3 linked regions of the Pleurocapsa sp. PCC 7327 genome follow. The protein of the gene in region 1 binds, or shares a complex with, the protein of each later gene. Links are inferred from orthologs where the notes say so. Each region holds a gene or a part of one and is shown in the gene's direction. Other genes may lie near its edges.

Region 1 (5,586 bases):
GTTGATGCCAAAGGTGCGAGATCGGATCTGAGTCTAACCGAACATAAGGCAGAGAGCGGTTCAAAAATTTTGAATCTCAATTTTGACGAAGTACCTTGCACTTTTGAACAATAATTCCTGGATGTCACAGAGCAAGCGGATTTATTCGTAGGGTCAATCCTTTGATCCAGAATCCTTTGATCCAAAATCGAATGACCCGATGAGTCCTATGGCACAATGAGAGACACTGACTAAAAGAATTGCTCTCATCGAACAAATTTTTCGTATAAATTTCAACTGACACAACTAAACCAGATATGACTGCAACCCTCCAAGCACCTCCAAAGACTCGTCGCGTAATTTTCCCCTTCACCGCGATTGTAGGTCAAGAAGAAATGAAACTCGCTCTCATCCTCAATGTAATCGATCCGAAAATTGGCGGGGTAATGATTATGGGCGATCGCGGCACTGGCAAATCGACGACAATTCGGGCCTTAGCCGATTTATTGCCAGAAATTGAAGTCGTCGCCGACGATCCCTTCAATTCCGATCCCTACGATCCCGATCTAATGAGCGATCGCGTTCGGGAGCAACTAGAGAAACAAATTCCCCTACAAATTGTCAAAAAGAAAGTTCCCATGGTTGACTTGCCTCTAGGAGCCACTGAAGATAGAGTTTGCGGCACGATCGACATTGAAAAAGCCCTCTCCGAAGGGGTGAAAGCCTTTGAACCCGGACTGCTGGCAAAAGCTAATCGAGGCATTCTCTACGTCGATGAAGTCAACTTGCTCGACGATCACCTCGTAGACGTTTTATTGGATTCTGCCGCTAGCGGTTGGAATACCGTCGAACGAGAAGGAATTTCCATTCGCCACCCCGCCCGTTTCGTGCTGGTAGGTTCCGGCAACCCAGAAGAAGGAGAATTGCGACCTCAGTTGCTCGATCGCTTTGGCATGCACGCCGAAATTCACACCGTCAAAGAACCCGCGCTGAGAGTGCAAATCGTCGAGCAGCGCTCCGAATTTGACAGCAATCCCCAAAAATTCTGCGAAAAATACCAACCCGAACAAGAAGCGCTGCAAGAGAAGATTATTAACGCTCAAAAACTTCTGCCCCAAGTCGAAATCGATTACGATTTGCGCATTAAAATTTCCGAAGTTTGTTCCGCTCTCGATGTCGATGGCTTGAGAGGAGATATCGTCACCAATCGCGCCGCTAAAGCCCTAGCAGCCTTTGAAGGGCGCACGACCGTGACGGTAGACGATATTCGTCGGGTAATTACCTTGGCTCTGCGGCACCGACTGCGCAAAGACCCCCTGGAGTCGATCGAATCCGGCTATAAAGTCGAAAAAGCCTTCAATCGGGTATTCGGTTTGGAAGTGTCAGAAGAAAACTAGCCATCGGTTATAGTTATTAGTCTCTAGTCATTCGCTATGCTTGACTAAGGACTGCTAACTCAAGACACATGACACAAGAGCCTTTGATCGAACTGAGAGGGGTTTGCAAGTCGTTTGGCGACAAGGTGATTCTTGACCACATAGACTTGAGTATCTATCGAGGGGAAGCACTGGTTATTATCGGTCCTTCTGGAACGGGCAAGTCGACAGTCCTACGGGCGATCGCTGGCTTGATTCCCATCGATTCGGGCGAAATCTATATCAAGGGCAAACGGCGGCTAGGATTAATCGAAGATGAAGAGGATAGTCTCCGCATCTCTTTGGTGTTTCAGCAGGCAGCCTTATTCGATTCCCTAACCGTCGAAGAGAACGTTGGTTTTTTTCTCTATCAACACTCCAAGCTCCCTGGCGAGAAAATTCGGGAACTGGTCGAGGAAAAACTCGAAGTGGTGGGGTTACGCGGCATTGGCGATCGCTACCCTGCCGAACTGTCTGGCGGGATGCGCAAACGAGTAAGCTTTGCTAGGGCAATTATGTCCAATCCCGAAAACCCTCAGGATAACCCCGAAGTTCTCCTCTACGACGAACCTACCGCAGGTCTCGATCCCATTGCTTCAACCGTTATCGAAGATTTAGTCCGTCACCTGCAACGCAGTCCGGGAGGATGCGATACCTACGTGATGGTGACACATCAGCAGAGTACGATTCGCCGCACCGCCGATCGCATTGTGTTTCTCTATGACGGGAAAATTCAATGGCAAGGAAGCTGTGGGGAAATCGATACCACCGATCACCCCATGGTACGGCAATTTTTTAGCGCTAGCGTTCGCGGTCCGATCAAAGTCATCGATTGAGCTAGTGTAGTCATAAAACCTTTGATGTTGAGACAAAGTGAGGAATACAGATGCTGCGATCGCGAACGGTTCGAGAAGGCACGGTTGGATTATTTGCCCTGTTGGGATTAGTATTATTTGGCGGACTGGCTATTTGGCTGCGGGGTGGGGGATTCGGTCAACGGAACTACCAATTCATCGCTGAATTTAGTGACGTTAGCGGTCTGCAAATCGGCGCTCCCGTTCGCTATCGAGGCGTGACAGTGGGCAAAATTGCTGCCATGAACCCCGGGCTGAAGAATGTTGATGTCGTTCTAGAAATTTCCTCGGCTAACGTCATTCTTCCCCGCCAGGTGAGAATCCAAACCAATCGCTACGGATTAATCGGCGAAGCATCGGTAGACATCACTCCCCTGGGAGCGCTTCCCTCGGATACTCAGGCTTTCAATCCGCTTAGTCCCGATTGTAATTCCCAAGCAATTATTTGTGAAGGCGATCGCCTCAAGGGCGATCCCGGCGTTCAGCTTTTCGAAAATCTTGCTCGTCTAAGCGAACTTTATACCGATCCAAAATTCTTTAACAGTATTACTGGTGCTGCCCAAAGCGCTTCTGTAGCTGCCGAGCGTATTGCCAAACTAAGCGATGTTTTAGCCCGTTTGTCTGTGACGGTTAACAGAGAAATTCAAGGCGTTTCCGATACAACTGAGGCACTGACGAAAACAGCCAATGAAACAACTCAGTTTATCGACAACGCCAATAGTTTACTCGCAGAAAATCGCAGCACTTTACAGAGGACGCTCAATAATACTTCTGAACTGGCAAACAGTTTGAACAGTTTGATCGAAGAGAATCGAACCAATCTAAGCGCAACCCTCAATAATATCGATCGCACCAGTCAAGAGCTACAAAAGTTGGTAGAACAGGTAAATACGGGACTGGCTACTTCTGACACTCAAAAAATCGTACAGAACTTAGAAACGTTAGTAGCTAATGCAGCCGCAACATCAACCAATCTGCGAGAACTTTCTGGGATGCTCAACGATCCTGCCAATGCCCTAACATTGCAGCGCACCTTGGACTCGGCTAGAGCCACCTTTGAAAATGCCCAGAAAATTACTTCAGACCTAGACGATCTCACTGGCGATCCGGCATTCCGAGACAATCTGCGCAACTTGGTTAACGGACTGGGCAATCTAGTCTCCTCAACTCAGAATTTAGAGCGGCAGATTCAAACGGCACAAGCGCTAGGAATCGTCAAACAAGAACCGGAACGAACGAGCAGATCGCCCCAACGCCTCAAACCTTACAGTACTACGGTCAGCAGTAATGATGCCAAAGCGCCACTGCCCTATTTAGAACTCATGTCTAAAAATATTTTTCAATCCCCTGCCTCTTTTAAGCTTTTTTTCGAGCCATCGTCGAAAGCTTTTCCAACTCCTTCAAGCTTCCAGTTGCAAGGATCGTTACCAGAGGATTAGACGGTTTTATATTGCTAATAACTTCTTTGATAAACTCTCTGAGAGAAGAAACTTTAACGAAACCTTTATAATAGGTAACTGTAACAAAAATAACGCAGGTCTTCTCGGCTGAGGGTTATTTGTTAAGAGGAGTATTAAGGTCGCAGTGTTTGTCCTTTCTGGGTATGAATATTTACTTGGTTTCCTACTAGCTTGCAGCCTAGTTCCTATCCTAGCTCTAACAGCGTCAAAACTTTTACGACCTAGCGGTGGCGGTCCAGAACGACGTACCACCTACGAATCTGGAATGGAACCCATCGGAGGAGCTTGGATTCAGTTCAATATTCGCTATTACATGTTTGCTCTGGTTTTCGTCGTCTTTGACGTAGAAACCGTGTTTTTATATCCTTGGGCAGTTGCCTTTAATCGTCTCGGACTGCTCGCTTTCGTCGAAGCGCTCATTTTTATTGCCATTCTGGTCGTCGCTCTTGTCTATGCTTGGAGAAAAGGCGCTCTAGAATGGTCTTAGCCGGAGTTCGGTGTTCGGTAATCGGTTAACTCGCTGGTTCCGTTAACTGAATCCTGAAATCGTTACCAGCACTTATTTGATACAGCGATCGAAAACTATGAGTCCTAATTTAACTACCAACGAAGCTGCCCTAGAGCAGCAGCAAAAAGAAAAAATCCTCAATCCAATTAATCGCACTCAGGTCACGCAAGATCTGTCGGAAAATGTCATTTTAACCACTGTAGACGATCTCTACAACTGGGCGCGATTGTCCAGCCTCTGGCCCTTACTGTACGGAACCGCCTGTTGTTTTATTGAATTTGCTGCCTTGATTGGCGCACGGTTTGATTTTGACCGCTTTGGTTTAGTTCCCCGTTCTAGTCCCCGACAAGCAGATTTGATTATCACCGCAGGCACGATTACCATGAAAATGGCACCAGCGCTGGTTCGCCTCTACGAAGAGATGCCAGAACCGAAATATGTCATCGCCATGGGAGCTTGCACTATCACGGGCGGAATGTTTAGCGTTGACTCGACGACGGCAGTCAGAGGAGTCGATAAGCTGATTCCGGTTGATGTTTATATTCCTGGCTGCCCGCCTCGTCCGGAAGCAATTATCGACGCGATTATCAAGCTGCGCAAAAAAATTGCCAATGATTCGATTCAAGATAGAGCAGCGGTAACACAGCAAACCCATCGCTACTATAGCACTACCCACAGTATGAAGGTAGTAGAGCCAATTCTGACGGGTAAATATCTCCGGGCTGGAACTCGCGAAATGCCACCGCTGGAGTTGACCGAAGCGATGGGAATGCCAGTTCCACCCGCTCTAGCAGCGTCACAGAAACAAAAGGAGGAAGTTAACCGTGGCTGAAGAAACTCAGTCAGATAAGCCGACAGGTGAAGCACCAGAAGCCTCTGCAATTGTCCAGGCGGGTAAGATCTCTAGCTGGCTGACGGAAAATGGCTTCGAGAATACAGCGCTTGAGGTAGATCATTTAGGAGTCGAGCTAATCAAGGTAGAGCCAGAGTTTCTCATTCCTATTGCTACCGCGCTCTATGCCTACGGATTTAACTATCTCCAGTGCCAAGGCGCTTACGATCTCGGTCCCGGAAAAGAGTTAGTTAGTTTTTATCATCTTATCAAGGTCAGTGACGATGCCGATCGCCCTGAAGAAGTTCGACTAAAAGTCTTTCTGCCGCGAGATAATCCTAGGGTGCCTTCGGTATACTGGATTTGGAAAGGAGCCGACTGGCAAGAACGCGAAAGCTACGATATGTATGGCATTGTCTATGAGGGACACCCGAATCTCAAGCGAATTTTGATGCCGGAAGATTGGGTGGGCTGGCCTCTGCGTAAGGATTATGTCTCGCCAGATTTCTATGAATTACAAGATGCCTATTAAACGAGA
Region 2 (3,191 bases), 270 kb from region 1 along the record:
CGGTCGTTGCCACCTTTTTAGGAACTATGCTAGCCCTAGCATTAGAGCGCTTTCGCTTTCGCGGGCAAACGGCTTTAGAAGGTTTGGTTTTGCTGCCTATTATTATTCCCGATATTGCCATGGGCATTTCTTTATTAGTGTTTTTCAGTCTGGTTTTTCAATTATTAGAAAATTTAACAGGGATTCGTTTAGTACTGGGATTACCTACCATTATCATCAGTCATATTGCTTTTAATATCTCATTTGTCGTCGTAACGGTCAGGGCAAAAATTGCAGAATTAGAACCCTCTGTAGAAGAAGCTGCCTGGGATTTAGGAGCCAATGAATGGCAAACCATGCGGCACGTTATTCTACCGTTAATTGCCCCCGGTATTTTGAGCGCGGCTTTATTGGCGTTTACCTTATCTTTAGACGATTTCGCGATCGCCTTTTTTACTGCCGGCGTGGGAGCAACAACGTTACCTTTATACGTCTATGGCATGATTAAGTTTGCCGTCACTCCTGCGATTAATGCAGTATCCACCTTGATTTTATTGGCTTCTTTAACTTTGGTAGTTTCTTCTTTGACTCTACAACGTCGTTGATATATAAACCCTAGAAAAGTTAAACACAGCGATCGCGCTTGACTTTCCATAGAAAGATTCTTATCACATCCATAAGCAGATCTTCTGTAGCTATCTACTCTAGTTAAGAACCAGACAACGATATACTAGGCATTGAGAAACGTCTTGACAAGATACCAATCGGGTTAACTGAGTAACTAACTGTATTAAAGCTCTATTATCTAAGCAAGCATGAACCCAGGAATTGACCTACAAGGAAGTTTTATCAAATCTCTCATAGACTTAGGAGTCCCTGCTGGTGTTGCTAAAGCCATCTGGATGCCCCTACCCATGTTTTTAATGATTATCGGGGCAACGGTAGGGGTTTTAGTAGCCGTTTGGTTAGAGAGAAAAATCTCTGCTGCCGCTCAACAGCGCATCGGTCCCGAATACGCTGGACCGCTAGGCGTCTTGCAGCCCGTAGCAGACGGGATCAAGTTAGTGTTTAAAGAGGATGTCATTCCAGCTAAATCCGATCCCTTGTTGTTCACCTTGGGACCCGTTTTAGTGGTTCTGCCCGTATTTCTGTCCTATCTAATCGTACCGTTCGGACAGAATTTGGTGATTACCGACCTCAACGTGGGCATATTCCTGTGGATTGCTCTGTCGAGCATCGTTCCCATCGGTTTGCTGATGTCTGGCTATGCCTCGAATAACAAATACTCCCTCTTAGGGGGATTGAGAGCAGCCGCCCAGTCAATCAGTTATGAAATTCCCCTCGCCCTGTCGGTATTAGCGATCGCTATGATGTCGAACAGTCTCAGCACCATCGACATTGTGGAACAGCAATCGGGCTACGGAATTCTCGGCTGGAATATTTGGCGACAGCCTATAGGGTTTATCATCTTCTGGATTGCTGCTTTGGCAGAATGCGAACGCTTGCCCTTCGATCTCCCCGAAGCTGAAGAAGAATTGGTCGCTGGCTATCAAACCGAATACGCAGGCATGAAATTCGGTCTATTTTACGTAGGTTCTTACGTAAATCTCGTTCTCTCTGCACTGGTCTTCGCCATTCTCTATCTTGGCGGTTGGGAATTTCCCATTCCTCTCGATCGCTTGGCAAGTTGGTTGGGAGTCAGCGAAACCAGTTCCTGGTTGCAGATCGTTACGGCTTCTCTGGGAATTACCATGACGGTTCTCAAAGCCTATTTCCTGATCTTCCTCGCCATTCTAGTGCGTTGGACGGTTCCCCGCGTTCGCATCGACCAACTCCTCAATTTAGGTTGGAAGTTTCTCCTGCCAGTTTCTCTAGCCAATTTACTTTTGACGGCTGCCCTCAAACTCGCCTTTCCCTTTGCGTTTGGAGGGTAGATAGAGAATCAGTGACCAATGACAAAGGACAAACGATATGTTCAACCAAATCCTCAAACAAGTCCAGGCATACGCCAAAGAAAGCGTGCAAGCAGCAAAATACATCGGCGAAGGGCTTTCTGTCACTTTCGACCACATGCGTCGCCGCCCTGTAACCGTTCAGTATCCCTATGAGAAACTGATTCCTTCAGAACGCTTTCGCGGTAGAATCCACTTTGAATTCGACAAGTGCATCTCCTGCGAAGTCTGTGTCCGAGTTTGCCCGATCAACCTTCCCGTAGTAGATTGGGAATTCGACAAGAGCGTCAAGAAGAAAAAGCTCAAGCACTACAGCATCGATTTTGGCGTTTGTATCTTCTGCGGCAACTGCGTGGAATACTGCCCCACCAATTGCCTCTCTATGACAGAAGAATATGAACTCGCTTCCTACGATCGCCACGAACTCAACTACGATAACGTGGCTCTCGGACGCTTGCCATATAAAGTTACCCAAGATCCGATGGTAACTCCTCTACGAGAGTTGGCATATCTGCCTAAAGGAGTCCTCGAACCTCACGATTTACCTTCGGGAAGTCAAAGACCTGGCAAGCGCCCAGAGGAAATCGTTAAAGAGATGGAATCTAACAAAGAAGGTGTGAGTTAATCGTAGATTTGTTGTTGGTTAGGGGTTAGTTCCAGACGCGAAATTTTAGCTCTATATAGCCCAATAACCAACAACAATCGTTCCTACTAAGGAGAATAAAAGACTGTGAATCTAGCTGAAGGCGTTCAAATTGTTTCATTTGGTCTGTTGTCTGTGATGATGCTTGGCGCTGCCTTGGGTGTAGTGCTTTTATCCAATATCGTCTATTCAGCCTTTTTATTAGCAGGCGTATTCATTAGCATTGCTGGTATCTATATCCTACTCAATGCTGATTTTGTAGCAGCCGCACAAATTTTAATCTATGTCGGCGCTATTAACGTGCTGATTATCTTTGCTATCATGCTGGTCAACAAGCGCGAAGAGTTTATTGCCGTCCCCAGACGTTGGATTCGCCAGGGAGCAACGGCGCTAGTTTGTCTTGGTTTATTTGCGCTGCTGGCGACGATGGTGTTAGTGACTCCTTGGTCGATAGCTGGCACTTCGTCTGCTGCGGTTGAAAGTACGATCGTAGAAATTGGCAAACATTTCTTCAGCGACTTCTTATTGCCCTTTGAGCTGGCTTCGGTGTTGTTGTTGATGGCAATGGTCGGCGCAATTATTCTCGCCCGTCGCGATATAATTCCAGAACCTCAAGA
Region 3 (3,165 bases), 3.6 Mb from region 1 along the record:
GGACAGTAGCGATGGGTTAGCCGATGCAGTCGTGCAGATTTGTCGTTGCAGTGGCGTTGGCGCTCGCATCGAGCGGCAGGCAATTCCTATCTCACCTGCTTTGCACCAGTTTGTTTCGCCAGAGCAAGCTTTAGAATGGATCTTGTATGGCGGAGAAGATTTTGAGTTGGTTTTGTGTCTTTCGCCCCAGTCAGCTCAAGACTTAGTAAACCGCTTGGGAACGGGAGCAGCTATTATTGGTACGATTACTGGCGAACCAACCGTCGAGCTAATCGATCGCAGTGGCAATTATGCCCCGCGACAGCTAACCTTATCAGAAGGCTTTCAGCATTTCTAAGACAATTCGGAGTTCGCAATAGCGATCGAAATTATCAAATAAGACGAGCAGCGCAAAACTTCCGTAGTTTTTAACCGGAAGCGGACATATTGATGCTGCAAGTAGGAAAGGTGAAAAATTTGTTTGCACCAATTGCGGTCATGTCGATGATGCCAATTGGCAAGCAGCTAGGAATATCAAAGCCAAAGCAGTAAATCAATATCGATTGCTGCTTAAAACAACAACAAAGGTACGGCAGGACTTGCCGAAACCCAGACAGTTAATACTTATAATGATTAAAAGATAATGATTAAAAGAGAGGTGCTGCCGTTCTGGTATCTTAAAAGCTTTTTCAAGCTGCCAGTTTTAGCAACCAAAGCACCTTACCAATTTTTTGATGAGGGGACATTTGCTGTAGTATGGCAAGAATTGAAACCAGAACCGAACCCATGGTACTTAACATGGGTCCCCACCATCCCTCAATGCACGGCGTACTTCGCTTGATCGTCACCCTCGACGGGGAAGACGTAATCGACTGCGAACCCGTCATCGGTTATCTCCATCGAGGGATGGAAAAAATTGCCGAAAATCGTACGAACGTCATGTACGTCCCCTACGTAAGTCGATGGGACTACGCGGCGGGGATGTTTAACGAGGCAATTACCGTTAATGCGCCAGAAAAATTAGCTGACATTCAAGTTCCCAAACGCGCCCAGTATATCCGCGTCATTATGTTGGAACTCAACCGCATTGCCAATCATCTGCTATGGTTGGGACCATTTTTGGCTGACGTAGGTGCTCAAACTCCTTTTTTCTACATCTTCCGCGAACGGGAGATGATTTATGACCTCTGGGAAGCGGCAAGCGGTTATCGGATGGTCAATAACAACTACTTCCGCATCGGTGGCGTGGCAGTAGATTTACCCTACGGTTGGGTTGATAAGTGCGAAGATTTCTGCAACTACTTCGAACCGAAAGTCGATGAGTACGAGAAGCTAATCACCAATAACCCTATTTTCCGTCGCCGCGTCGAAGGCGTAGGAACGATTAGCCGCGAAGAGGCAATTAACTGGGGACTTTCCGGTCCCATGTTACGGGCTTCCGGGGTGAAGTGGGATTTGCGTAAGGTTGACCACTACGAGTGCTACGATGACTTTGACTGGGAAGTTCAGTGGGAAACAGCTGGCGATTGTTATGCTCGCTATCTGGTACGGATTCGGGAAATGCGGGAGTCGGTAAAAATTATCCGTCAGGCACTTAAAGGACTTCCCGGCGGTCCTTACGAAAATCTGGAAGCGAAGCGGATGATGGAAGGGAAAAAGTCTCAGTGGAATGATTTCGATTACCAGTACATCGCCAAAAAAGTCGCACCGACTTTTAAAATTCCCAAGGGCGAACATTACGTCCGCCTCGAAAGCGGAAAAGGGGAATTAGGGATCTTTATTATTGGCAACGATGATGTCTTCCCCTGGCGTTGGAAAATTCGGGCAGCCGATTTCAACAACCTGCAAATTTTACCCCATATTCTTAAAGGAGTAAAAGTAGCAGATATTGTAGCGATTCTCGGCAGTATCGATATTATTATGGGTTCGGTGGATAGATAATCGGTGATTGGTGACTGGGTAGAATTTATCCTATTTTCTAGTAAATGACTTGTAGGGGCGAACAACCGTTCGCCCCTACTTTTCTTATCCCAAGCTCGCGTTAGAATAGCGTGAGGTTTAATGCTGTAACCAAGTCCAACTAGCGATGCCAATAAAAAATAGACAAACATCCTCAACCGAAAAGCCAGTTGGAGGCAACCATATGAACACTTTTTTATCAGGCGTCGCAGTTCTGCTGTCTGTAATCGCGCTAGCAGGCGCAGGCTTTGCACTCACTCAAATGTTCCAATTACAGCAGAGCTTTCGTGAACTCAACGACTTTGTGCAAAGCTCACCTACTGTTTCCGAAACTGAATCTGACCAACAGGCGAACACTGAAATTCAGCCCGGTCAGTTTGTGCAATACGCATTTAAAGATAGGGCACAAGTCGAACTATTGTCGGTCAAGCGGATTCAAAATCCAGATGACGGGCAGCGAAATATTGTCAATGTCCAAGTGCGGGTTCGTAACCTTAAGGGTGGTGTAACTCATATAATTTCGCCAGACCAAACAATAGCACGAAATCCTAAAACTAATGAACGTTACGAATCCTATGATTATGTGATTATGTGGTTGACAAGGCGGCAAGAGAACAGGCTCGGAGGGACGGTACGGAGATAGATCGTTCAGGCAGAATTGCTCGTTCCACTAGTTCCATTACAATGGGTTTAGTGAAGAGAGGATCATCTGTTGATGGTTATGTATGGCTACTCATTCCTGAGGAAGTCCAAATGATCGATCTGATAGTACCAAAGACGGCAATATTCGAGAAAGTACCTATTTCAGAATAAGGTCAAGCTTCGGTATTCGATCGATAGTTTAACTAAGGTTTTAACTAAGGTGATTTACTGCTCGCTTGCTTGAACGGCTTCAATGAGCGATCGCACTTCTTCGGTTCCTTCGGATGGCTCGAAATAGGTGGGAAACTTCCCGCGCGTTACCATTCGCAATCCCAAAGGCACAAGGCTCATTAGCCCTCGCAAATCGCGGAAATAATTTCCTACGACATATAAGCCAAACTTGCGCTCGTCTATCCAGCCGCCTTGCTTGACCAACTCTATCAACACCTTGCGGTGGCGAATCGAACGGCTGGCTTGGGCATTTTTACGCTCTAGGATTTCCTGCTTGATTTCGCCGATGCGATCCATCGGGGCGACATCCATAGGACAGACGGCATTGCACATATAGCAGCGCGTGCAGCCCCA

What was found. The genes of interacting proteins can lie anywhere in the genome.
Region 2: the proteins of ndhC (region 1) and nuoH are in contact, whole or in part, in a cryo-EM structure (PDB 6KHJ), measured with the Thermosynechococcus vestitus proteins. The link is inferred for Pleurocapsa sp. PCC 7327 from one-to-one orthologs. Residues at the interface, in WP_126986108.1 of Thermosynechococcus vestitus: Gly6, Tyr7, Glu8, Tyr9, Phe10, Gly12, Phe13, Leu14, Ile16, Cys17, Ser18, Pro21, Ala24, Leu25, Ala27, Ser28, Leu31, Arg32, Pro33, Ser35, Arg40, Leu41, Thr42, Thr43, Tyr44, Glu45, Ile51, Gly53, Ala54, Trp55; in WP_126985484.1 of Thermosynechococcus vestitus: Gln8, Lys26, Trp29, Leu30, Pro33, Met34, Met37, Leu38, Leu83, Ile84, Phe85, Lys86, Glu87, Asp88, Val89, Leu90, Pro91, Ala92, Thr100, Ala104, Val107, Ile108, Phe111, Leu112, Tyr114, Ile115, Ile125, Ser126, Leu128, Phe133.
Region 3: the proteins of ndhC (region 1) and PLE7327_RS21710 are in contact, whole or in part, in a cryo-EM structure (PDB 6ZJN), measured with the Thermus thermophilus proteins. The link is inferred for Pleurocapsa sp. PCC 7327 from one-to-one orthologs. Residues at the interface, in WP_096411116.1 of Thermus thermophilus: Glu45, Ser46, Asn48, Pro50, Ala51, Gly52, Glu53; in WP_223903221.1 of Thermus thermophilus: Met26, Thr27, Asn29, Gly31, Pro32, His34.

What each region holds. Positions count from the first base shown.
Region 1 is NC_019689.1:1,245,220-1,250,805, reverse strand. Bases 2,729-5,513 are described here. They hold ndhC (photosynthetic/respiratory NAD(P)H-quinone oxidoreductase subunit C), read left to right. Parts: upstream 2,729-3,832; coding sequence 3,833-4,195; downstream 4,196-5,513. Other genes in these bases: PLE7327_RS05575 (NAD(P)H-quinone oxidoreductase subunit J), read left to right, coding at 5,041-5,513; ndhK (photosynthetic/respiratory NAD(P)H-quinone oxidoreductase subunit K), read left to right, coding at 4,293-5,048; PLE7327_RS05590 (MlaD family protein), read left to right, coding at 2,729-3,687. Outside these bases: bchI (magnesium chelatase ATPase subunit I), read left to right, coding at 297-1,376; PLE7327_RS05595 (ABC transporter ATP-binding protein), read left to right, coding at 1,445-2,230; more of PLE7327_RS05590, read left to right, coding at 2,281-2,728; more of PLE7327_RS05575, read left to right, coding at 5,514-5,580. UniProt on the Escherichia coli protein: NDH-1 shuttles electrons from NADH, via FMN and iron-sulfur (Fe-S) centers, to quinones in the respiratory chain. The immediate electron acceptor for the enzyme in this species is believed to be ubiquinone.
Region 2 is NC_019689.1:971,138-974,328, forward strand. The notes cover bases 1-2,853. They hold nuoH (NADH-quinone oxidoreductase subunit NuoH), read left to right. Parts: upstream 1-794; coding sequence 795-1,913; downstream 1,914-2,853. Other genes in these bases: PLE7327_RS04335 (ABC transporter permease), read left to right, coding at 1-584; ndhI (NAD(P)H-quinone oxidoreductase subunit I), read left to right, coding at 1,951-2,556; PLE7327_RS04350 (NADH-quinone oxidoreductase subunit J), read left to right, coding at 2,662-2,853. Outside these bases: more of PLE7327_RS04350, read left to right, coding at 2,854-3,191. UniProt on the Escherichia coli protein: NDH-1 shuttles electrons from NADH, via FMN and iron-sulfur (Fe-S) centers, to quinones in the respiratory chain. The immediate electron acceptor for the enzyme in this species is believed to be ubiquinone.
Region 3 is NC_019689.1:4,820,269-4,823,433, forward strand. What follows is about bases 1-2,827. They hold PLE7327_RS21710 (NAD(P)H-quinone oxidoreductase subunit H), read left to right. Parts: upstream 1-735; coding sequence 736-1,920; downstream 1,921-2,827. Other genes in these bases: thiL (thiamine-phosphate kinase), read left to right, coding at 1-337; PLE7327_RS26795 (zinc ribbon domain-containing protein), read left to right, coding at 426-623; PLE7327_RS22945 (hypothetical protein), read left to right, coding at 2,123-2,581; PLE7327_RS21720 (succinate dehydrogenase/fumarate reductase iron-sulfur subunit), read right to left, coding at 2,806-2,827. Outside these bases: more of PLE7327_RS21720, read right to left, coding at 2,828-3,165.